Regions from separate parts of the Paenibacillus sp. V4I5 genome, predicted to be linked through region 2. Evidence: riboswitches for the same ligand, from Rfam matches in the RefSeq annotation. Region 2 holds a riboswitch; each other region holds the start of a gene.
The links. Region 2 has a riboswitch for cobalamin ahead of QFZ78_RS30950 ((2Fe-2S) ferredoxin domain-containing protein). Riboswitches for the same ligand answer to the same signal wherever they lie in the genome.
Positions count from the first base shown of each region.

Region 1: another riboswitch for cobalamin. It lies ahead of cobJ (precorrin-3B C(17)-methyltransferase); the one in region 2 lies ahead of QFZ78_RS30950 ((2Fe-2S) ferredoxin domain-containing protein).
Region 3: another riboswitch for cobalamin. It lies ahead of QFZ78_RS16810 (ABC transporter substrate-binding protein); the one in region 2 lies ahead of QFZ78_RS30950 ((2Fe-2S) ferredoxin domain-containing protein).

Region 1 covers NZ_JAUSZB010000002.1:1,678,887-1,686,822, forward strand. The annotation lists gene cbiE (precorrin-6y C5,15-methyltransferase (decarboxylating) subunit CbiE) at 1-1,061, opposite strand, end outside; gene QFZ78_RS09780 (cobalt-precorrin-5B (C(1))-methyltransferase) at 1,058-2,188, opposite strand; gene QFZ78_RS09785 (precorrin-8X methylmutase) at 2,194-2,844, opposite strand; gene cobK (precorrin-6A reductase) at 2,850-3,626, opposite strand; gene QFZ78_RS09795 (sirohydrochlorin chelatase) at 3,623-4,555, opposite strand; gene cobJ (precorrin-3B C(17)-methyltransferase) at 4,575-6,269, opposite strand; cobalamin riboswitch at 6,411-6,612, opposite strand; gene QFZ78_RS09805 (hypothetical protein) at 6,656-6,886, opposite strand; gene QFZ78_RS09810 (guanylate kinase) at 7,051-7,629, shown strand; gene QFZ78_RS09815 (hypothetical protein) at 7,697-7,936, opposite strand, start outside.
Region 2 covers NZ_JAUSZB010000002.1:6,302,216-6,310,151, forward strand. The annotation lists gene QFZ78_RS30905 (phosphatidylglycerophosphatase A family protein) at 1-304, opposite strand, end outside; gene QFZ78_RS30910 (hypothetical protein) at 309-503, opposite strand; gene QFZ78_RS30915 (GerMN domain-containing protein) at 833-1,795, shown strand; gene rph (ribonuclease PH) at 1,992-2,750, shown strand; gene QFZ78_RS30925 (XTP/dITP diphosphatase) at 2,734-3,381, shown strand; gene asnB (asparagine synthase (glutamine-hydrolyzing)) at 3,433-5,277, opposite strand; gene QFZ78_RS30935 (hypothetical protein) at 5,456-5,812, shown strand; gene QFZ78_RS30940 (DUF4023 family protein) at 5,859-5,972, shown strand; gene QFZ78_RS30945 (hypothetical protein) at 6,137-6,268, shown strand; cobalamin riboswitch at 6,403-6,605, shown strand; gene QFZ78_RS30950 ((2Fe-2S) ferredoxin domain-containing protein) at 6,638-7,006, shown strand; gene QFZ78_RS30955 (energy-coupling factor ABC transporter ATP-binding protein) at 7,378-7,936, opposite strand, start outside.
Region 3 covers NZ_JAUSZB010000002.1:3,273,263-3,281,198, forward strand. The annotation lists gene cobT (nicotinate-nucleotide--dimethylbenzimidazole phosphoribosyltransferase) at 1-834, opposite strand, end outside; gene QFZ78_RS16800 (ABC transporter ATP-binding protein) at 859-1,635, opposite strand; gene QFZ78_RS16805 (FecCD family ABC transporter permease) at 1,641-2,678, opposite strand; gene QFZ78_RS16810 (ABC transporter substrate-binding protein) at 2,680-3,690, opposite strand; cobalamin riboswitch at 3,843-3,996, opposite strand; gene QFZ78_RS16815 (type 2 periplasmic-binding domain-containing protein) at 4,029-4,556, opposite strand; gene QFZ78_RS16820 (aspartyl-phosphate phosphatase Spo0E family protein) at 4,618-4,884, opposite strand; gene QFZ78_RS16825 (aminotransferase class I/II-fold pyridoxal phosphate-dependent enzyme) at 4,953-6,158, opposite strand; gene QFZ78_RS16830 (Lrp/AsnC family transcriptional regulator) at 6,174-6,665, opposite strand; gene QFZ78_RS16835 (hypothetical protein) at 6,850-7,146, opposite strand; gene cysK (cysteine synthase A) at 7,314-7,936, opposite strand, start outside.

The sequences.
Region 1 (7,936 bases), 4.6 Mb from region 2:
TATAGCGTCTCTATCGTCGCTGCATTCAACACAATCCTGCCATTCGGTTTCAGTCTAGCAGCACAAATTTCTAGCAGCTCTTGCATCTCTCCACCGCTTCCGCCAATAAAGATGGCATCCGGATCTGCAAAGGTATCGAGACCCTTTGGTGCTCTGCCATGGACAGCCGTAAGATCAACACGAAACTTGGCGCTGTTTTCCAGGCAATTTTGGAGATCGTCTTCGTTTTTCTCAATGGCAAATACGGCACCCTCACGAGCTATGCGTGCCGCCTCAATGGCTATTGATCCTGTACAAGTTCCAATATCCCATACGACACTATCCACTTGTAGAGCTAATTGACTGATACTTAATACGCGAATTTCTTTTTTGGTTATTAGTCCTTTATCCGGTTTGCGTTGGGCGAACTGATCATCTTCAATGCCAAGCGGCCAAACAGGACCTGGGCCTTGTTTTTTCAAAATAACCACATTGAGCGGTGCAAATGTTTCCGTGGCCAGCTGGTCCAAATCGTACCAACCATAGCGTTCTTCGGCTCCGTCCAAATTCTCTGCCACAAAGGCACGATACTCGGTCATGCCAAAAGAAAGCAAATAAGCCGCAATCGCACTCGGTGAATTCGATTCATCCGTGAGCAGGGCCACTTTTTCCTTCCCGTCTATTCGCTGCGCCAAGCCCTTGATACTCCGTCCATGAACGCTTGTGATATAAGCATCGTGCCAGCTTTCCCCCATCCGGGCAAAAGCCAGTTGAATCGAGCTAACAGCCGGATAAATGTGCACACCTTCCAGCTTCTTCTCTATATAACCGCCAATCCCATAAAAAAGCGGGTCGCCCGAAGCCAAGATGACAACGGAACATTCTTCTTTCTGAAGTTTTCTCATGAGCTCTGGCAAGCTGCCTTTTATGACGATCTTCTCGCCTTTATATTCAGGAAAAAAGGCAAGATTCCGCTCTCCGCCAACAAGCAATTCACTTTCATTAATCCAGTTGATATATAAAGGGAGCAGGCTCCCTTGTCCGTTATCGCCGATACCTATCACTTTCACGCTTCTACTCATTCGTATGTCAACTCTCCATTCTCGCTTCGCTTCACCATCGCCGATTTCCCTAAGAGTTCGGCTTTCATCGAAATGATCACTGTTTCTATGAAATCAAACCCGTCTCTCGCAACCTCTTCTAGTCCAGCTAAGTTGCAGCGCTCACATAGCCGCTCAAAATATCGCAATTTCCCCGTAGAAGCCATTAAATCTCCAACCTGTGAAGCTGTGTTGGCACCTCTGATTTCTTCAACAAGCGCATCGGACGCTTCCGATTCGATCGCGACCTGCGCAAGAAACCCAAAATCAACCGGAGCGCTCTTCGAATGCACCATCATCACACCTTGTGCCACCTTAGAGAACTTGCCCATCATGCCCACCAACGTCACCTTACGAATGCCTTGTCTTTGGGCTTGTATCAGAGCAAACCCCACGAAATCGCCCATCTCGATAAATGCCTCCTCCGGAAGCTCGGGATACATGCTAATCCCGAATACTTCCGTCCGGCCGCCGGTCGAGAGCACGAGATGCTTGCAGCCGCATTTCACGGCTACGCGAATCGCCTGTGCAACACTGGCCTTGTAGGCCGCACTCGAGAATGGCACCACCGTGCCACGGGTACCGAGAATCGAGATGCCGCCGAGGATGCCAAGACGCCCGTTCAGCGTCTTCTTGGCGATTTCTTCGCCGGCGGGCACAGATACGAGCACGTCTACACCGTGCGCGATCTCGTAATGGTCAAGCACTTCCTGCACGGTTTCGCGGATCATTTTCCGCGGGACCGGGTTGATCGCCGCTTGACCGATCTCAACCGGCAGGCCGGGCTTCGTCACGCGCCCGACGCCAATGCCGCCATCGATGCCGACGCCAGGCTCGGCACGGAAGCTTACGCGCACGATGATCTCCGCACCGTGCGTCGCATCGGGATCATCGCCGCCGTCCTTAATGACGGCGGCTTCGCCCCACAGCTGTGTGAACGTGCAGCTGTGCAGGGCAAATTCAACCGTCTCCCCGATCGGGATACGGATATGCACGTGCGTTTGTGGCGCTTGCTCGATGAGCGCCACTAGTGCTGCTTTGGCTCCTGCGGTTGCGCAGGAGCCGGTGGTGTAGCCGTGGCGCAGGGGCTTGCCCGGTTCTTCCACCATCGGCGCTACTCCTTACGCGTCGCCATAATCGACAGCGCGTTGACTGCTGCAACGGCAACGGGACTGCCGCCTTTACGGCCAACGTTCGTGATGAACGGAATGTCCAGCTTGGCTAGTTCATCCTTCGATTCCGCTGCGGAAACGAATCCAACAGGCACACCGACGATGAGCCCCGGCTTCGCAATTCCTTCTTTGACGAGTCGAATCAGCTCCAGCAGGGCTGTCGGTGCGTTCCCGATGGCATAAATAGCTCCATCTGCTTCCTTAATCGCTTTGCGAATTGAAATAATCGCCCGTGTCGTGTTCAGACGCTTGGCTTCCTCCATGACATCCTTATCCGAGATATACACTCTGACATCGCCGCCGAATTGCTCAATACGCGGCTTACTAATGCCGACTTGTACCATCTGAACGTCAGCCACAACGATTTTACCAGCCCGAATGGCTGCAATACCTGCTTCGATTGCTCTCGGGTGAAAAACAAGACTGCGTCCTAATTCAAAATCCGCTGAAGCATGAATCACACGCTGTACAACTGGATATTGCTCCGGAGTAAACGTATGCTCGCCTAATTCTTCTGTAATCATCTCAAAGCTTTTCTCTTCAATTTCTTGTGGTTGTACCGTTAATGGTTTAAAATCCGTATGAAAATCCATCCTATTTAGCCCTCCTTATGAATGCTATCGTTTATAAATTGTATAACGCCTTGAAAGTCAGAATAGAGCGTCCCATATTCAAGTTCAGGTCTGCCTATCACAATACTCGGAATACCCATTTCCAGCGCTGCTTCAAGCTTCTCATCCACCGCTCCGACTTTCCCGCTTTCTTTCGTTATCATCAAGGTAACTTTGTAATGGTCATAAAGAGCTTTATTTAACTCTTTGGAAAAAGGGCCTTGCATAGCCACAATATTTTTCTGCTCAATACCCAGTTCTTCACATTTCTCCATATTATCTTGGCGAGGAAGCATCCGCGCAATGAGCTTCGTATCGGGAAGCCCAATCAGACGATCAGCAAAAATCTTCAACGTTTTGCTGCCGGTAGTCAGCATAATGCTGCCGCGCTTTTCAGCCGCTAACTCTGCAGCCTGTTTATAATCATCAACCGTCGTGATGAGCGTTCCCTGCTCGATGGACAAGCTTTGACGTTCGAAACGCACATAAGGTACAGCAGCCAGTTTAGCAGCCGCCATCGCATTCTTCGACGCTTCCTCAGCAAACGGATGGGTCGCATCAACAACCACGCGTAAGCCTTTATCTTGAATTAGCTGGTTCATATCTTCCGCGGTCAGGCGACCTGTGAGTACTGGAAGCCCTTCCGCCTCCATGCTCTTCGCTGCGCTTTCGGTCACAACTGTTGTGAGAACAGCATATCCTTCTGCGCGAATTCCTAACGCCAGCTCCCTAGCGTCACTCGTACCTGCAAGAACGAGAATCATCGTCTGTCACCTCTTGAATGAGCATGAACATGGTCATGATGATCGTGATCGTGGTCATGCTCGTGTTTGTGATCATGGTCGTGATGGTCGTGATGGTGATGATCGTCATGATGGTGATGATGATCGATATGCTTCATCGCCTCTAGACGATATTGGCACATGTCGCAGTTCATCTTCACTTCATCCTGAAGCGCTTCCTGCGCTCGTCCAATCAGAATCTCTTGCAGCAGTGGATGGAAGCCAAAATAAGGAGCCATCTGGAATTGTTTATCTGGATATGTCTCCCGATATCCTTGAACCATTTGATCCATACGTTGAATCAAAACGCCTGTGAACAGGAAATAAGGCAAAATGATTACCTTCTTCGCACCGAGCAGCAAACAGCGCTCAATCCCATCATCCATCAGAGGTGCTGTAACTCCAATAAAGGCTGTTTCCACCCATTTTACCTGAAGCTTCTCCCAGAATAAGCGAGAGATTTTAAACAGATCGCTATTCGCGTCTGCATCACTGCTTCCACGCCCAACAATAAGTAAAGCTGTTTCACCTAAGTCCTCTTTCACTTGAACTCCGAGATCTTCTACCCTGGAGGATAAAATATCGAGAATTTGTTCGTGTACCCCAATAGGTCTGCCGTATGTAAATTTCACAAAAGGATATTTTAATTTCGCATCATCAATAGAAGATGGGATATGAATTTTCGCATGCCCGGCCGCAAATAAGATAATCGGAATGACCACGATATGAGTAGCCCCTATTTCTACACAGCGATCAATTCCTTGCATGATCGTTGGTTGAACAAATTCTAGGAAACAGGTCTCTACAATTTGCTCTTTCATCTTACTCGCTATTTCCGAAACAAAGAGGCGAACTTCCTCGTTCCCGCCTTCTTCCCGACTCCCATGACCCACAAATAAAACAGCATTCATCCTTTATTTCCCCCTAATTCTAATCGCCGCAAATGGCATTTTCGATAACGAAACCTACCATTTCTTGATGGCGGTAGCCTTCAATTTCTTTAACACGCTTGAAAAATTTATGAAACCGTTCATTCGGATGTCCTTCTTTTTGGTAACGTTCTACAATCCTGCCAACTAATTCGACAAGCTCCCCAGGGTCAATTCCTTCTGCAACGGGCTGAGCCGCATGCGCATTTCGACCTACCGTTTTTCCGCCAAGAAATAGATCAAATTTCTCTTTACGGTAGACGATGCCGATATCTTGCTGAACAGCCCCATAACAAGCCATTCCACACCCATTGAACCCAATTTTCAACTCTTTAGGTACTTCTAGATGGCCAATTCGGTGATGGATGGCTTCCGCATAAGGAATAGATTCACCTTTTTCCAAATTACAAAAGTCGCATGCTTTGATTTGCGCAACATCGCCAATCGGAGACAACAATAAACCAAGTGCACTTAGCTCGGATGTAATCTGCTTAGGGTTATCGGTTTGCACACGAACAATCAGTTGATGATGCGGTGAGTATTCAATATCTCCACGATCCCCAACAATCTCGCCTAACGCACACAGTTGGGCTGCTGTTAACTTTTTATTCGCGATTCCGGGGCTTACTGCAAACTCAAAGATAGATTGGGTCGCATTCAGCTTATTGTCAAATTCAAAAGGCAACTCTTCATTCCCTTTGGATACTAGCTGCAAGGCTTCTATTGCAAGCTGTAAGGAATTACTAGGTGACAAAATCGGTGATGACTTCAGCTGTGAAAGATCTCTATTTTCAGTAATCTTATCATCCAAGAGTTCATCTTCATCGTCGAACTCCCCCATGGATTCATCCCAATCCTGCTCATCCAATTGTTCCAAAGCCCAAGGCTCAGCCTCGGATTTCAACCTTTGATGTGGTTTAAGCGGCTGTGTTTCGGCCCCTAATGTGTATTTCCGCTGATAACCGCGCGGTGTAATCATGAGACCGTCATACAGCTTGGTTGCGGAATTACCAATAATAATGGTCGTTAACATGCCAATATCATGATTCAGCATATCAGCCAATGTCGTCACAACAACATGCTCGCGATCTCGATACGCGCTTTTGACAATCCCAACAGGTGTTAAAGGAGAACGATACTTAAGGAGAATGCGCTGAGTCTCAACGATTTGTCTGGTCCGTCTACCGCTTCGCGGGTTATAGAGGGCAATAACGAAATCAGCCATCCCTGCTGCATCAACCCGCTTCGCTATCAGCTCCCATGGTGTAAGATGATCACTTAAGCTAATCGTGCAAGAATCATGCATAATTGGAGCGCCTAGCAGAGATCCAGCCGAATGAACAGCTGAAATGCCAGGAATCACTTCTACTTGAACGCCATCCTCACGGGTCCAGCCTTGTTCCATCAATACCTCATAGACAAGACCGGCCATCCCATATACCCCGGCATCTCCACTGGAAATAACGGCAACCTTCTTCCCCTGCTTGGCTTGCCGCACAGCCTCTTGCGCACGACTCACTTCTTCCGTCATGCCTGTTCGAACTACTTGCTGTTCGGTTAACAGACCTGAGATAAGATCCACATAGGTGTTATATCCGATGATAACTTCACTTTCCTGAATCGCTTCCCTTGCACGCTTCGTAATATGTTCAAAACTCCCCGGCCCAAAGCCAATAATGAGCAATTTTCCTGACAATTTGCATCACCCTTCCCCGTAATTACACAAACAAAAAAAGCATCCCTAACATAAGTCATGTTAGAAACGCTTGGTAAATTACTACAGTTAATAAAACCAGAAGTAACCGCTCTCTAACACTCCCTAATTCCACGTAGGGTAATTGTGTTGTTGAATTAGGCAGGTCTCCTGACTTAATCATCCCCTTGCACCTTCCCAGGTTGTTACCCAGTGGCATGTTGCAAGCAGTTTCCGTAATAAACGGCGATTTTTACAGTGGCGGGTCCGTGCCGGTATTTCACCGGTCTTCCCTTTTAACCATACACCCGAATGGATCTATGGCACCTAATTCCTTTGATATGCAATTACGATCATCCTAACCATCTATCGATTGGGTTGTCACGTATTTATTCATAGATGGCCTGGTAGAGTCCTTCCATCAAACTCTGGTAACTGCTTGGTTCAAAGGTCATCTCGGCAAAAGAAACATGAATGACCTTGTTGATCGTTTTAACAATAAAAAAACTATCCTCCCCACGCTCCGGGTCAATATAGGTATAGCACTCTAAGTGATTGGTTCCGGTTTTTTGACGTAAAAATTCCGTTGCTTCCGCACTCAAACTCGCATATTTAGGCATAGTTAGATCCCTTTCCATTTAAACGATGTGATGCTATCTATTATAGCGTATTTTAACCCTTTGATTCCTATCAAAACGAGAAAGTATTTCTTTAATTTTCAGAATTTTCGTACTATAATGAATCTATCAAGATATCGCTTTCATTCTATGAAGGAGGAATTGATATGAGCAGTCATGAAACGAATGGATTGGTGTTTGTCTTTACTGGCACTAGCGGTTCTGGTCGTAAAACAATTGCCCATCACATTGCCAAAGAGCTTGGTTTCTCATCTGTCGTCTCCTACACAACTCGAATACCTAGACCCAAAGAAATCAACGGGAAGGATTATAATTTCATCTCACGCAAAGTGTTCATCGATAGTGACATTGCAGGTGAATTTTTTCAAACTGTTGAAATTGACGGGAATTTCTATGGGATCAAGAAAGCGGACATCGATGAAGCGCTTCGCAAAGACGGACTTATCTATGTCATTGTGAATCGTTATGCAGCTAATCGTTTCAAGTATACATTTGGAGATAGAGCTATCCGCTTGTTCATCTATGTCAACAAACAAACGATCATGGAACGCATGCTTGCTCGAAATACGCCTACTGACGTCATTGACCACTACATGAACCACTACATAGAGGAAGTCTCCTACCGCAAGGATTGTGAGTATGTTTTTGAGAATATGAATTTACAAGAATCGATCGACAAGGTGAAGGCAACCATGCTCGCTCACATGCAAACTACAACAAGTTAAGTGTGCTTATAACGCCAAGAGACCCGGTGATCAACATCACCGAGTCTCTTTTTTTACGATCCAACATTCATTTTAATGGGGCTTTTTTCCTCTTCAAGGCCACGAAACCGCCGAATAGTGAAACCGGTACGATGACGACAAAACCAATCAATTCGTACCATAACGGAATGCTATCATTGGTTAACATGGAATCAAATCCGATTGCAGCGCCGATGACACCAATAATGGCTGCATTGAAATATTCGGCGCGCTTCGCAACCTTTGCGGCGATGTATCCGCCAAGAAACGACCAGAACAAACCAACTAC
Region 2 (7,936 bases):
ACTCGAACAGAGCCAGGTTACGTGTGGTATAGTCCTCTTTCACATTCTCAGAAATGATTGAACTTGCAGTTGAAGCAACAATGGCACAGATCCCTTTGGAAATGAAAGATTTAGGACGTTTGTTCGGAAAGAAGAAACGGAATTTGCAATCCATAAATCCAAAAAGAGAAATCGCGCCGCTGCCATATAGTCCACAGATGGACATAGCAATGGTGCGATGAACATTATAGGCAGGATCCTTCATACTAGCTAGAAGCTCGGAATCATGTTTGACCTTCTTTTGGAGCTCCATGAGCGTGGACATAACGTTATAGGTTTCTGTTATTGCTTAATACTCCAAGTAGAGTCGTTGTGATCGTTTCATAGGGAATTTTCTTAATTCCTTTGATTTCGACGAGTAAGCGAGCAACGGCGTCTTCGATGACAGCTTGGGAATAGTGACTAAAAACCTCTTCACGGAATTCGTTGAAAATGTTTGCTTTTTCTTTAAGGAATGTTCTCATTGAAGCGCCTCCAAATTAAGTCAATTCTTTATTTTTGAGTATAGCATATCTTTAAAAGATGCCGAAGGATTAACTCCCAGGATTTTTGTTTCAATGTGCTACAGGTTTAAAACCTGGTGCATGACTTTTTTTCAAATGTGGACAAAAAGTAGTTATAAATCGGACAAAGCCTCGTATACATAATAATACGAAAAAGCATTGTACAGGCCATACAAAGAAAATACAGGGCAGATGCTTCAGAAAGCTTCTGCGAAAACTTGGAGGAGGAAATAAGCTAATGAAACATCAACATTGGATTCGTTCAGCCGCTATCGCGGGGGTAAATTGCCTTGCTGACCACGGGATGTTCGGTTCTGGGCACTGGGAAGAAAAGTGACATCGATGCACCTCCGACAACGGGTGCGGAAGCTGACGCGAAGACGACATCAGCGGCCGTTACGATCGATATGATCGAGGACAATTCATCACAGATGACGGTTTATGTGAAAGATGCTAAAGGATTCGTTGCTCCACTTAGTCTTGGATTACCAAAAACGGTTTCTGTTGCCAAAACGACTCTCGAGTACATGGTGGACGGAGGTCCGGTTGCAAGTTTGCTTCCATCGGGTTTCCAAGCGCTGCTGCCTAAAGGTACGAAGGTTGTTAGTTTGAATGTTACATCAGACAAGCGTGCCATAGTTGATTTCTCTAAGGAGTTTCTCAATTACGATGGACCGAATGAGAGAAAGATTTTGGAGGCTATCACTTGGAATCTGACGAGCTTCCCAACCGTAGAGAAAGTACAGCTGCGCGTAGATGGAAAAGATCTGAAAGAGATGCCGAAAGGGAAGACACCGCTGGATACACCGCTTGCACGCTCTATGGGGATCAACATCGAGAAGGCTGAGGATGCTGAATTTGGTCAATCCACACCGGTTACACTCTATTTCTTGAATCAAAATGATCAAAATTACAAATATTATGTACCTGTTACAAGGCTCGTCAAAAGGACGGATGATGTCGCGAAAGCGGTTGTCGAACAGTTGATCAAAGGTCCTGATCAGAAGAAGGGTCTGGCTGCTGTTCTGAATGCTACAACGGAAGTGAAGAGCATTAAGCCATCGGATGGTGTTATAACCGTTGACTTCTCCAATAAATTCCTTGGCGCTGATCAGAAAGCATCCGCTGAAGCTATGCAATCTGTTATTCTTTCATTGACTGAGAACACAAGCTTTAAGCAAGTCCAAATTAAAGTGGATGGCGCTGTGAAACCTGTAACTAAAACAACTCATATTAATCCGGCTAAGCTTTAAAAAGCTTGCCCGGTTCTAACGACCTCTATGCAAGGCGCTGTCTCTGACAAGTCGCTTGCATAGGGGTTTTCTCAGCATTATAATCAATGTTCGGCATCATTGTTTTTGACTTAGGATGCTTTTCGCTGACTACTTTGTTACAATGGGGCGTAGGAACAAAGCTTCTGATGGAAGCAACAGGAGGAGAACAACATTTATGAGAATTGGCGGAAGAACGAATCAAGAACTGCGACCTATGAAAATAACCCCTCATTATATAAAACACGCGGAAGGCTCGGTGCTTATTGAGGTCGGGGATACCAAAGTGATTTGTACAGCGACAATTGAAGAGCGCGTCCCACCTTTTATGAAAGGTCAAGGGAAAGGATGGGTAACAGCCGAATATTCGATGCTGCCTCGAGCTACGCAGGTTAGAAATCAGCGTGAAGCTGCCAAAGGTAAGCTTGGTGGACGTACCATGGAGATTCAGCGTCTTATTGGCCGTGCGCTTCGTTCCGTGGTGAATTTGGAAGCTTTAGGCGAAAGATCCATCACGCTGGATTGCGATGTTATTCAAGCGGATGGCGGTACTCGTACAACGTCAATTACCGGTGCTTTTGTTGCTATGGCATTTGCCATCGATAAGCTGGCGACAGACAAAAAATTAGCCAAGTTCCCGATTAACGACTTTCTGGCTTCTGTGAGTGTTGGTGTTATCGGCCAAACACCGCGGCTGGATCTGAATTATGAAGAGGATTCACACGCTAAAGTAGATATGAACGTCGTGATGACGGGGCAGGGTCAATTCGTAGAAATTCAAGGAACGGGCGAGGATGCTCCTTTTTCCCGTAAGGAACTGGATGAACTGCTTGCTCTTGCTGAAACAGGCATCCATACGATGATTGAAGAGCAGTCTAAAGTATTAGGCCCGATCGCTGATCGCATTCGAGGTGTACATCATGCTGCTACAAAGTAATTTCGTTGTCATTGCAACGCGTAATGAGGGCAAAGTAAAAGAGTTTGAGAAGCTTTTTGGCGCAAAAGGCTACAAAGTTCGCTGCTTAACGGATTATACCGATCTTCCGGAAATCGTGGAGAGCGGAACGACGTTTTCAGAAAATGCACGGATTAAAGCGCAGATTATTTCGGCACATCTTCATGTGCCGGTCCTTGCCGATGACTCTGGGCTGTGTGTAGCGGCTTTAAACGGTGAACCGGGTGTTTATTCAGCCAGGTACGCTGGAGAGAACGCTACAGATGCGGACAATAATGCTAAGCTGCTGCAAGCATTAAGCGAGGTAGATTCTGTAGACGGATTACCTGCTGACGCAGAGCACCCAAAGCTTTTGAGCGAAGCTTCCTTTGTCTGTGCGCTTACACTCATCGATCCTGTAGCGAATGAAGTGATTGAAGCGGAGGACTCTTGCCATGGGTATATTATTGGGGAAGAACGTGGCGAAAGCGGCTTCGGCTATGATCCCTTATTTTATATCCCTGCTCTTGGGAGAACGATGGCTGAATTAACGATGGAAGAGAAGAATGAGATGAGCCATCGAGCCAAAGCTTTGCGTATGTTCTTGGATAGACTTCCTGATCAGAACGGGTAATAGCATGAAGAAAACCTGCTTCCACTTCATTGGTGGGTAGCAGGTTTTTTTTTATCGGATGGAAATTTTATAGGAACGTAACCAGGTATCCACTTGTGCCAAATAGGCAAATAGTTGAGGGCCTGTCATCAACTGACCAAACCAAGGGAGATCGAAATCATTCGACTCTGAACTGGCAAGTGCGCGGATTTTCTTAACATCAATGAAGGGAAGTAAGGGTGAGCTAGGGTCATCCAGAATTTCCAACACCCATTTTCTCACCGCTGCTAAATAATTAGGATTGTGTGTCTTTGGGTAAGGACTTTTCTTGCGAGTTAGCACATCGTCAGGAAGAACACCTTGGAGCGCTTTGCGCAAAATACCTTTCTCCCGATCACCCGATGTTTTGATTTCCCAGGGAATATTCCAGACATACTCGACAAGACGGTGATCGCAGAAGGGGACGCGAACTTCAAGTCCGACGGCCATACTCATTCGATCCTTTCGATCTAGAAGTGTCGGCATGAAGCGGGTAATGTTTAAGTAAGACATTTCTCGCATGCGGTTCTGCTGCTGCGTTTCCCCAGCTAACCGCGGCACTTCGCTGAGCGCTTGCTGGTATCGATTACTGACATACTCGACTGGTTTGATCCAATCTACAAAATCGGGAGCAAGCAGGTCGACTCGATTGTTCAGTTTTAAAGACCAAGGGAACGTGCCCGCAGCCAAAGCTTCTTCATTGTGGAACCAAGGGTATCCACCGAATATTTCGTCAGCAGCTTCGCCGGATATGGCAACCGTCGCTTCTTTTTTGATCTCACGGCAAAATAAATAAAGAGACCCATCGACATCAGCCATCCCTGGTGTATCGCGGGCAAATACCGCTGTTTTCAGTGATTCCACAAGCTCGGGTGTGTCGAATTCAATATAATGATGCTCGGTTCCTAGATGCTCCGTCATCCGTTTAATCCAAGGTGCGTCGGAATTTGGCTGGAATATGTTTGCTTTAAAATGCTTGTCATTATCTTTGTAATCAACGGAAAAGGTATGCAGAGCGCCTTGCCCGCTATTCTTGTAATGAGCAGAGGCAAGTGCAGTAAGCGCACTAGAGTCAAGACCACCCGATAGAAGAGTACAGATGGGTACATCAGACACAAGTTGACGCTGGGATGTGTCTCTAAGTAGTTGTTGAACTTGCAATGCCGTAGCAGCGATATCGTCGGAGTGCTGGTGGCTTTCGAGCTTCCAATACGTACGAATGGATAAGCCGTTGCGGTCAAATACAGCGCATTGTCCTGGTTTGAGCTCTGACATGTTGCGATAAATCCCATGACCAGGTGTGCGAGCAGGACCTACTGCGAAGATTTCGGCCAAGCCTTCCGCACCAACCTCTGCTTCGAAGTCGGGGTGTGCGAGTATGGCCTTCGGCTCAGAACCGAATAGAAGCACACTATTTTGATGAGAATAAAAAAGCGGCTTTACGCCAAGCCGATCTCTGACCAAATAAAGGGATTGTTCTTGATCATTCCAGGCCGCGAAAGCGAAAATGCCATTAAGTCGATCTACACAAGCTCTTCCCCACTCAATAAAGGCAACAAGCAGCACCTCTGTATCACAGGTCGTGCGGAAATGATGTCCACGAAGTTCGAGCTCCTTTTTGAGTTCAGGTGCGTTATAGAGTTCGCCATTATATACGATCGTATACGTGTAGTCTCCTTGTTTCCGTACCATGGGCTGAGCGCCGTTTTCCGGATCCATTACACTAAGACGCCGATGGCCGAGGGCACAATGCTGTGAAATCCAAGTACCAGAAGCATCAGGTCCACGCAAATGGAGCGTTTCCGTCATATTTTCTAGAATGGACGGGTACCCGGTCAAGTCTTTCCGCCAATCTATCCAACCCGTTATTCCGCACATAGACGTTCCTTCCTTTCCTTATAAAGAGAGCATGATGATAAAAGGTATGCAAACTCAAGGTATATAATGTCTGTCCAAAAGTGGATGGGCGCAGTCAACCGGACGGATTTTGTGTTTTATGGACAGGCCTGATACAATAAACCCAATTCTTACTTACTAAATGACAAAGGTGATGACAATGAAAAAGAAACACTCTAAAGCACAAATTGATTATCTAGCCTCAAGAGAGCATTTCCTGCAAATTAGTAACCAAGCGGATAAACGGATTGCGGAATTAAAAGAGGAAGGGAAAGAAGTTGGGCAAGCAGAGATGGAAGAAATTATTGAGCGTGTCGGCTTGCATCGTGCTTACAATGAACTTACCCAAGCCGAGAATGTCTTGATCAACTGGACACAAACAGCTATCAAAACCGAACCGGAATTTATTCAAAACCGCACTAATTTTGAGGAATTGTACGAAAAAGTCAAAACAGATGCAGAAGCAAGAGGCGCGATTCTTAATCTTGCCATGCGTTTAAATTTAGACCTCGTGTGACATTCTAAAGAGGTAGTGCCATTCTTTCTTCAGGAGGCGAATGCTCATGGATAGTCATTTCATTAGCAAGCTGCACGAAAAGCAGAGAAAAGCCAAGAAGAATCTCAAGACACAAGGGGACGGACGTCCGGAAAGTAATATGCCGAACAACAAGCACTAATGTCTAATGGCACCACCAAGAGCCTGCAGGGAGATTTCCTTGCAGGCTTTTGCTTTTCTTTTCCTTCGTTCTTTATGGGTATTATAAACAGCATATTAGAGGCGGTATCTCTCCATACTAATCAAGTGATCATTATTTCAACTTACAGGAGGATTAACCCCATCATGAGCAAAAAGAAAAGTATGGAACAAAGGACACAAAGCACAATCGATCATTCGAAGCAATCTTCTCGTATACAGTCCAACCTGGATTCAACAGAGCCCGGACATCACCAGCCGAATCGGCCTTCCGTTTAAGTTAATGATTTGAATTCGTGAATACAGCTTCCGATGTAGTCCCTACCATTTGGTGGGGGCTTTTTCCTTGTCTGTAAGTAGACTATGAGGTAAGATGATGATTGAGTTTAAAAGATTTCAATAAACTCGGGTACAATTTCATATTCGAAATAGGTGCTTACATTCCGCTTTCAAAGCGTAGGGTAAGCTTAAAAGGGAAGATCGGTTAGAAGCCGACGCGGTCCCGCCACTGTAACAGAGGAGTCAACGTCTCTATGCCACTGATCGACCGATTGGGAAGGCTGACGTATGATGAAGATCCTGAAGCCAGGAGACCTGCCTATTTCAGCAGCACAGTTATATACCTACGGGAGATAGGGAGGTGTTCTTATGAGTACGTGGGATCTATCAACAGTCCAACATCATGTACTTATCTGTAACGGGGGATCTTGCCTGAAACATTCAGGAGATGAAACAACGCTAGCCATCCGAGATGAAATTTCGAAGCACGGAGCCGAGCATCTTATACATACAACTCGGACTAGATGTAATGGCCGCTGTCAGGATGCAGGTGTTGTCACGGTGTATCCGCAAGGGATTTGGTACAAGGAAATGACACCAGAGACTGGGAGAAGGCTTGTTAGAGAGCATTTACTAGAGGGGAAACCACTCGAAGAACATATGATTTATAGCTTTGAGGAAAGCTTTGTGCCAACCGGAAAAGGAAATAAGGGCATTAGTCGCATACAAAGCAAATAATCAATGAATGAAAGTTTAAAAAGAGGGATATCTTCCTTAAAGCACGTAACCATAAGGACTTCCGTAATAGGGGGAGGTCCTTTTTGGTCAGAATTTATATGTTATAGGTAAGAGGTAAATAAAGCTTACTCCTTACCTATTCGTGCCTCCAGAATAAGCGCGTTTTCCGCGCTTATTCGTCATACTTGTTCATAATGGAACGGCAGGCCACTAAAGTGGATGAAAAGAGCTAAGCATTGAATGAACGGAACGAGAGGGCCTACCATTGATAGATGGATGCACGCATGTATACATGAAGAAGCTGTCCCTCTAACTATTTTATCAATGTTGGGACAGCCACTTTTAACTTTATATATATTCGTTGATGATAATTATAAATGGACTTTTTGTAATAATGTTGTAAAATCACGCACATTCTTGGGTGCGGATACGCCCTGACGGTTAGCTTCAGGCAATGCTTCCCACAAATCTAGCAGCATTGGCCTATCAAGACCAAGGTCTTTAATAGCCTTGCTATCTTTGAATATTTCATCTGGTGTGCCTTCCATGACGCACTGTCCTTGATCCATCACCAGAATCCAATCAGCCCATGAATAGGCTAGGTTCATATCATGGGTAGCCATGACTAACGTGATTCCGCGGCTATGTATACGGTTGATCTCCTCGACTAACTGTTGCTCCGATATACGATCTAGATAGGCCGTTGGTTCATCAAGAAGTAGAAGCTTTGGTTCAAGCACCAGCACACCGGCTAGGGCTACTCGTTTCTTTTGACCGAGGCTCAAGTGGTGAATGGGTGTGTGCGCTAAGTGTTCGAGTCCCATCGTTTGTAATATAGCTTCTGCTCGGCGAGTAATCTCAAGTTCAGGAATGGCAGCATTCCGCAGTCCGTAGGTGACATCCTCATAAGGAGTATTCAAAATGAGCTGC
Region 3 (7,936 bases), 3.0 Mb from region 2:
AGCTGCCGACGAGATGAATCCGTCGACGACGACCGGACAGCGATTCTTCGCTGCGCCGAGAATCACACCAACAAGTCCGGCGATCTCCAATCCGCCGACCTTCATTAACACATCGAGCGCATACTCAGCGCTTGATCTGTTCACCTCATTCACACGAAGCCCATTCACATCCAGCGCCTTATTCACAACGGACACTTTATGCAACCATTTGCTATCGTCAATGCCTGTTCCGCGGCCAACAGCTATACTCGCATCCAAGCCCGTCAAAGCACACAGAATCGCGGCGCTGGCCGTTGTATTACCAATCCCCATCTCTCCCATAGCAAAGAGCCGGTAGCCCTTTTCCACCAACTCGTCCACAACTTCTATACCAGCTTGTATGGCTTGGACAGTCTCATCCAGCGTTAATGCTGCTTCACGCGACATATTACGCGTCCCTTTTCTTACTTTGCGAGAGACGAGATTAGGATGCTCCAGATCAGCATTTACCCCCATATCGACACAGACAACTTCAGCGTCGGCATGTCTTGCAAGTACATTGACTGCAGCCCCGCCATAAAGGAAATTAAGCACCATTTGAGGCGTTACTTCCGCCGGATATGCACTAATCCCTTCTTCACATACGCCGTGATCCCCGGCCATTACGATGACCGCTTTTTTATCGAAAATCGGCATCACTTCGCCCGTAATTCCGGCAACCTGACGTGCAATATCTTCCAGTTTCCCGAGGCTTCCCTGTGGTTTCGTCAACTGATTTAAATGCTCATTCGCTTGGTTCATTACATCTTGGTAAACAGGCTTAATGCTATCTATAATCTCTTGCATCTTATTCATGATTGTGACCCTCCGATAGCTCATCTATTTTCCTGGCTGTAATAAAATTTGCGGCGCATCGTTAACGGGGTGTTGCAGGACAATCGGTTCAGTTCCATACACTTCGCTGATTAATTCGCTGGTAATGATTTCATCAGGTGTTCCTATCGCTGAAAGTTCGCCATTATGTATAACCATTAATCGCGTGCAGTACTGTGCAGCCAAATTCAAGTCATGCAGGACAGCTACAACCGTCAACTCGGATTCTCGCTGCCATTCCTTGATGTAGTCCATCATCTGTACTTGATATCCGATATCCAAGAACGTTGTTGGTTCATCCAGCATAAGCAGCTGCGGCTGCTGCGCCATCACTTTAGCAAGAGCGACCCGCTGACGTTCACCGCCGCTGAGGCGCTCGATTGTTCGATCAATCAGCGGTTCCAAGTGCAGCTTCCGGACAATCCTATCAATTAAACCTTCTGCATCAGCAGACTCCTCACCAAGCCAATTCTGAAAAGGATATCGGCCCATTTCCACCACTTCACGGACCGTGAAGCCTACTGGAGGCAGTGCATCCTGCTGGAGGACAGCAAGCCATCTAGCCAGCTCTTTTCGTGAATAGGAGGATACTAACCGGCCACCCAGGTCAACACTTCCGTTTTTAACAGGATCAATCCCTGATATTAGACGAAGTAACGTTGACTTACCGCTGCCGTTTGGCCCAATAATACCAAAAAATTCACCCTGCTTGATCTCAAAGCTGATGTTCTCAAGCACTTGCTGTTCCTTAAAGCTTTGGGAAAGGTGCTCCACTTTAATCATCTTGATCAACCTCTTAACGTTTTCTTATCCTTGTGGAGCAAATAAGCAAAAAATGGTGCGCCCAGAAATGCCGTGATGACCCCAAGTGGAATTTCAGTTGGACTCAGCAGGGTACGGGCAAGTGTATCTGCCCAGAGGACATAAATCCCCCCGCCAATGGCGGATAAAGGAATAATCAACCGATAATCCGGACCTACCAATAGTCGCACCAAATGCGGTACGATGAGTCCTACAAAGCCAATAACACCAGCAACAGATACCGCTGCAGCCGTTATGAAAGTTGCTACTATAAGCACAATCAGCTTCGTCCGCTCCACATTCACACCAAGATGTGACGCCTGCCGCTCACCAAGAGCCAGTAAATTTAACGACCTTGCATAGCTAAGCAGCACGACAAAACCGATAATTAAATAGGGTGAGATGATATAGGTATACGACCAACCTCGCATGGCCAAGCTGCCCATTAGCCAGAAAATAATTTCATTAATGACTTGATTGGAAATAGACACCATGAATGATACGATTGCCCCTAGAAAGGCCTGCATGACCACGCCTGATAAAATAAGCGTCTCCATCTTCAGCTTCCCTTCGATCTGGGCAAGCTTAAGAACCAGAAATAAAGAAATAAGTCCCGTCACAAAGGCAACAATAGGAATCGACCACTGCCCAAACCACGCTACTTGCAGTCCAAAATAGATTAAAAATGCGGCTCCAACAGAAGCACCCGAGGATACACCGAGTGCATAAGGATCAGCAAGTGGATTACGCAGCACACCTTGAAAAGCTGCCCCTGCAATGGAAAGTGAGGCCCCTACAAGAATCCCCAGTAATACACGGGGAAATCGCACTTTATTAATGATTTGTTCCGACGACTGCGGCCAGGTTGCATCGATGTGATCTCCCAGCCAAGGAATGTGCTTGGCGAGAATACTGGCAATTTGCAAAACCGGGAGATTAGCGGTTCCCAGCGACAAGCTCGCCATAATAGAAAGAAGAAGGAGTATAACCCCTACTCCTCCCCATAGCATTAATTTTCTTTTCATTTTATTTCACCAGTTCGGGATAAATGCCTTTCGCCATTTCAAGCAATCCATCGGTCAGTCTTGGACCTGGACGGCTCAACATGTTCTGGTCGAGGCCAATCACCTGTTTGTTCTTCACGGCATCAATGGCATCCCAACCGCTTCGCGTACGGATAATTTCATCAAGTGGTTTCTTGCTTTTACTATCGACGACCCCATTGGCGAACAAAATTACACCTGGGTTTTGTTGAATGATTTTCTCTTCGCTGATTTGATACCAGCCTTTTCCGTCTCCTGCGACGTTAATCCCGCCAGAAAGCTTGATCAATTCATCCATGTATTCGCCACTGCCCACTGTCCATCCCGGGGCAAATTCAATGTATACCTTTTTCTTGTTCTCTTGCTTGACGTCTTTCACTGCATTAACAACCTTTTGACGATCCGATTTCATCTTAGCAACCACTTTTTCCGCTTGCTCCTGATGATCTGTAATCAATCCGTAGGTTTGAATGTTCGCAATGGCATCATCCAAGGTTTTCGGCTCCACTTTAAACACGTTAATATTTAAAGCGCGCAACTTTTCTACCGTATCGGGTTTCATTGAAACTCCTGTGAACAAGACATTCGCATTGGCTGCAATAACTGCTTCTTGGTTAGGCTTCGTTATACTGCCAAGCTTCGGTTTCGTTTTGGCCGCTTCTGGATAATCATCGAAATCAGATACACCAACAATATTAGCCTCAAGCCCAATTGCAAAAAGGGCTTCAGTCTCTGCCGGAGACACGGATGCAATACGTTCAGGCGCCTTATCAAAAGTAAACTCCTTACCCGTAGCATCCTTTATCTTCAATGGATAGACCGTCTTTTTGGCTGCTGCTGGTGCCGAAGTTGCAGCAGGAGCTTTCGTTCCCTCCCCGCCAAGCTTAGATGGATCAGACATTTCCGTTTCCTTTTTGCCGCAAGCTGCGAGACTGATTGCTGTTACTAGAGCTAACGTAAGAATAAGTGCTTTTTTTACTGAATTCCTTTTCATCTGACAAAACCTCTTTCTGAACTATTTATTTCGATTGACCCTAACAAAAAAGCCCCTTTGTTCTCGAAGGAACAAAGGGGACGATAAATCGCGGTGCTCAGCAACCCTAAGGTTGCTTCCTGATTTAACGCGATCCTTTTCCTCGAAGGATGTCGTAAACGGCACCATGGGCAGGTATCCTGACTCTCCCGGCAACTCATGCCTGGATTACAGTGGCGGGACCGTGCCGGACTTTAACCGGCTTCCCTTTTAAGTGGCAATCTCTTCTTAATGAGCTTAACCAACACCTATGGCTGCATATTTTACTATCAATCTATTTGTCGATTATAGACTTCTTGTTACTTTTGTGCAATTACTTTGAGCACTTGTTTCGACTCGTTCAACTTTGGAGCATTTTGAGGAATAAAAGCCACCAAGCCTTTTCCTTCAAAACCTTGTTCTTTCATCCATTTGTTTCCTGCAAGAGGAATACCATAAAGATGCTTTTCTGCAGGCTTGCCTTCTTCAGCTATTTGAATAACACCATCCGGATAATCTTCCGGATTGATCGTATCATCCAAAGAAACGAAACCCGCTTGATTACTAAGTGATTTGAATTGATCTTCCGCAAGAATGAAGATGCCATTGCCTCCTGCAGCCAGCTCTACAATCATTTTTTCCATCGAGAATATAGGCGACGTATTAATTTTGACTGTAGGAACTTCGCCCACCTTGGACTTCAAGGAACTCTCCAGCTTGTCCCCCGCTTCACTTGGAAAACCATTAGAGCCCATTATAAATATAGATACATCCGGCTTCGGCCCGCCGCAACCCGTTAGAATCACCATAAGCCCCATCATCATAACTAACAGCCATTTCACTTTCATGTTGTAAGCGTACCTCCGTTTGTTATCTGCATCCATCGATAGTCGCGAGAAAAGTCGGTTTTCACCGACTTTTTTTCCCATTATGCATATATTCATTTATTTTTTGGTCTAGGATTGTGCTCAATTCAACGACGGAATCCGATGTCATTTCTTCGCCATCAAAAACCATCTTTTCTAACCTGCGTCGTAGAGAATGAATCTCTTCTTCTAATAAGGTAAGGGAGTTTTGCTTCTTTGCACGCTTGGTCAACCAACTTTGTCCGAAATCCTGTTCACGAATTTGAAAATGTTTTTGATAGGTTGATAGTTGATATTCCATAAAAGCCATGCTCATCCCTCCTTACTATAAGAATACCAGTTTTCATCAATAATGAACATATTTATTTACGTTATTCATTACAGTTTTCTCATAAAATTTCCAATTCTCTCTAATGCTTCATTTAGTTGAGAAACACTATAGGCGTATGAACAACGTAAGAAGCCTTCTCCACCTAAACCAAACACATCTCCAGGCACGGCAGCAACCTTTGACTCAAATAAAAGCCGCTGTGCAAACTCTTCTGATGTTAATCCTGTAGCAACAATACTTGGAAATGCATAGAAAGCGCCTTGCGGCTCATGGCATTCGAGACCAATATCTCGGAACCCTTTTACGATCAGACGTCTGCGCTGGTTATAGGACTCGATCATCCGATCCTTCTCTTCCAAGCCATTCGTCAACGCCTCGTGAGCGGCTACCTGCCCCATGACGGGTGCGCACATCACAGTATATTGATGAATTTTGGTCATCGCGGAAATCAGCTCCTGGTGACCGCAGGCATATCCCATCCGCCAGCCTGTCATGGCAAAAGCTTTGGAGAAACCGCTAACCAAGATTGTCCGGTCTTTCATGCCAGGAATTGCTGCGAAGCTCACGTGCTTCTGACCATAAGTCAGCTCTGCATATATTTCATCGGAAATGACAATAAGATCGTTCTCTTCAATGACTTTGGCTATCGGAAGCCAATCCTCATAGGTCATAATACCGCCTGTTGGATTGCTAGGATAGCAGAGAATTAATATTTTGGAGCGTGGCGTAATCGCATCGCGAAGCGCTTTCTCAGTCAGCTTGAACTGGTCCTTCGCGAAGGTCTCGATCCCAACAGCTACGCCGCCGCTTATGCTCGTGATTGGGGAATACGAAATATAACAAGGTTCCGGTATAAGAATCTCGTCGCCCGGCGTTATCAAAGCTCGGAGAGCTAAGTCAATCGCTTCACTGCCGCCAACCGTAACAAGGACTTCATTCGATGGCTCATATTTCACTTTAAAGGACGTATGAAGGTAATCGGCAATCGCTTCACGAAGCTCAGGAATACCTGAGTTTGGCGTGTATTTCGTTCTACCGCGTTCCAAGGAATGAACAGCTGCTTCACGAACATGCCAAGGTGTTGAGAAATCCGGTTCCCCTACACCAAGAGAAATAATATCTTCCTTGCTGTTACTAACCAAATCAAAAAACTTCCGAATACCTGAAGGCTTCATTTCACGTACGGCAGGAGCGAGGTAGTCCTGCATCGATTTTACTTTGTTCTGCTGGATCGTTATCTCATCTTTGATCATGGCGTTCCCTCTTCTTTACGGCGAAACGAGCATCCGGTGATCGTCTTCCTGATCCTCGAATATAATGCCGTCTTGTTTGTATTTTTTTAATATAAAATTCGTCTTTGTTGAAAGCACGCGATCAATCGGCGAAAGCTTGTTGGACACGAAAGAAGCGACTTGTTTGAGGGAACTGCCCTCAATTTCGACAAGCAAATCATAGGCGCCAGACATGAGATAAACCGATTTGACTTCTGGATATAAATAGATCCGTTCCGCGATGGCATCGAACCCGTGTCCGCGTTCCGGCGTAATTTGCACTTCAATCAGGGCGGTAACCTTTTCGTCATCCACTTTGCTCCAGTTGACTACTGTTGCGTATTTGACGATGACCTTATCCGCTTCCATCTCGCTTATCGCTCGTGCAACCTCGGCCTCCGCCGTACCAAGCATTGTGGCGATCAGGTCCGCACTCCTGCGGGCATCTTCTTTCAGTAGTTCGAGAATATTAAGCTTCAAAGCATCCATGGTTAAACCTACCTTTCTGAAATCTGATTCGTTCATCCTTTAATCTTACAATGAATTGCTGTCCTAATTCAATTACTGAGCTTGTTTTAGTGCGGAATATTTTTGTATAATCGAAATTTCCGCCCCACAAATAAGAAAAAGGCCACCGGGATCTCCCGAGTAGCCCTCTGCCTACCAGTCATCATCAGGATTGCCCGTGAACCAAACTAACCTTCGATTCGGATTGCAGCAATTTGTTCATCATGCTTTCAATTTCACGATGCTCATACGTTGGACGCACATGGACATGACATTCTCCCGCCATACAACCGATTCCGACAAGCTTATTCTCATCATAAACTGAGATAACGTGCTCCGATTGAAAATCGTTCCAATTCACAATCGCTTGAGTTCCAAATGTTATGCATTCTTCTGTATATGTCTGTATAAATTCCTGGAATTGACCTTCTTCAGGAAGCGCATTAATATAGGCTAGTTTCACAGTATTTCCACCCTTCATTTCAAACCTTATCACACTTATAATTATACTCAATTTTGCATTTTTATTCAACATACTTTCATTATTTTTTAATAAAACAATGAAGAATGGCCCATCCGAATCATTTGGATCCGGTGGGCCGATTTTATATGTGCTAACTTATTCATGAATCAATCAAAAATGTCCATACTCAAATATCTTTCGCCTGTATCCGGTGCAATACAGAGCACTCTCTTGCCCGCTCCTAGCTTACTAGCTACCTGTATACCTGTCCACACCGAGGCTCCGGCCGAAGGTCCTACAAGTATGCCTTCCTTGCTGGCCAGATCTTTCATGGTTCGAATCGCATCTTCGTCAGTTACCTGCACGATCTCATCGTACACGTTTGTGTTCAGAATAGCCGGTACGAAGCCTGGACTCGTACCAACGAGTTTATGCGGACCTGGACTTCCTCCCGACAGAACCGGTGAACCCTTCGGCTCCACCACATAGATCTGGATATCCGGCAGCTTCTCCCGGAGCACCTCGCCCGTTCCAGTGATCGTTCCTCCCGTGCCTGAAGTTGCTACGAAAGCATCCAGACGCCCATCCATTTGCTCCAGAATTTCCGGAGCTGTTGTCGTCCGATGAATACTTGGATTCGCCGGATTCTCGAACTGCTGCGGGATATAACTGCCAGGTATCTGATCCCGCAGTTCCTTGGCTTTCTCAATCGCACCCGGCATCCGCAGCGCGGCGGGAGTGAGTACGACCTCTGCGCCATAGGCCTTGAGCAGTGTAATCCGTTCTTTGG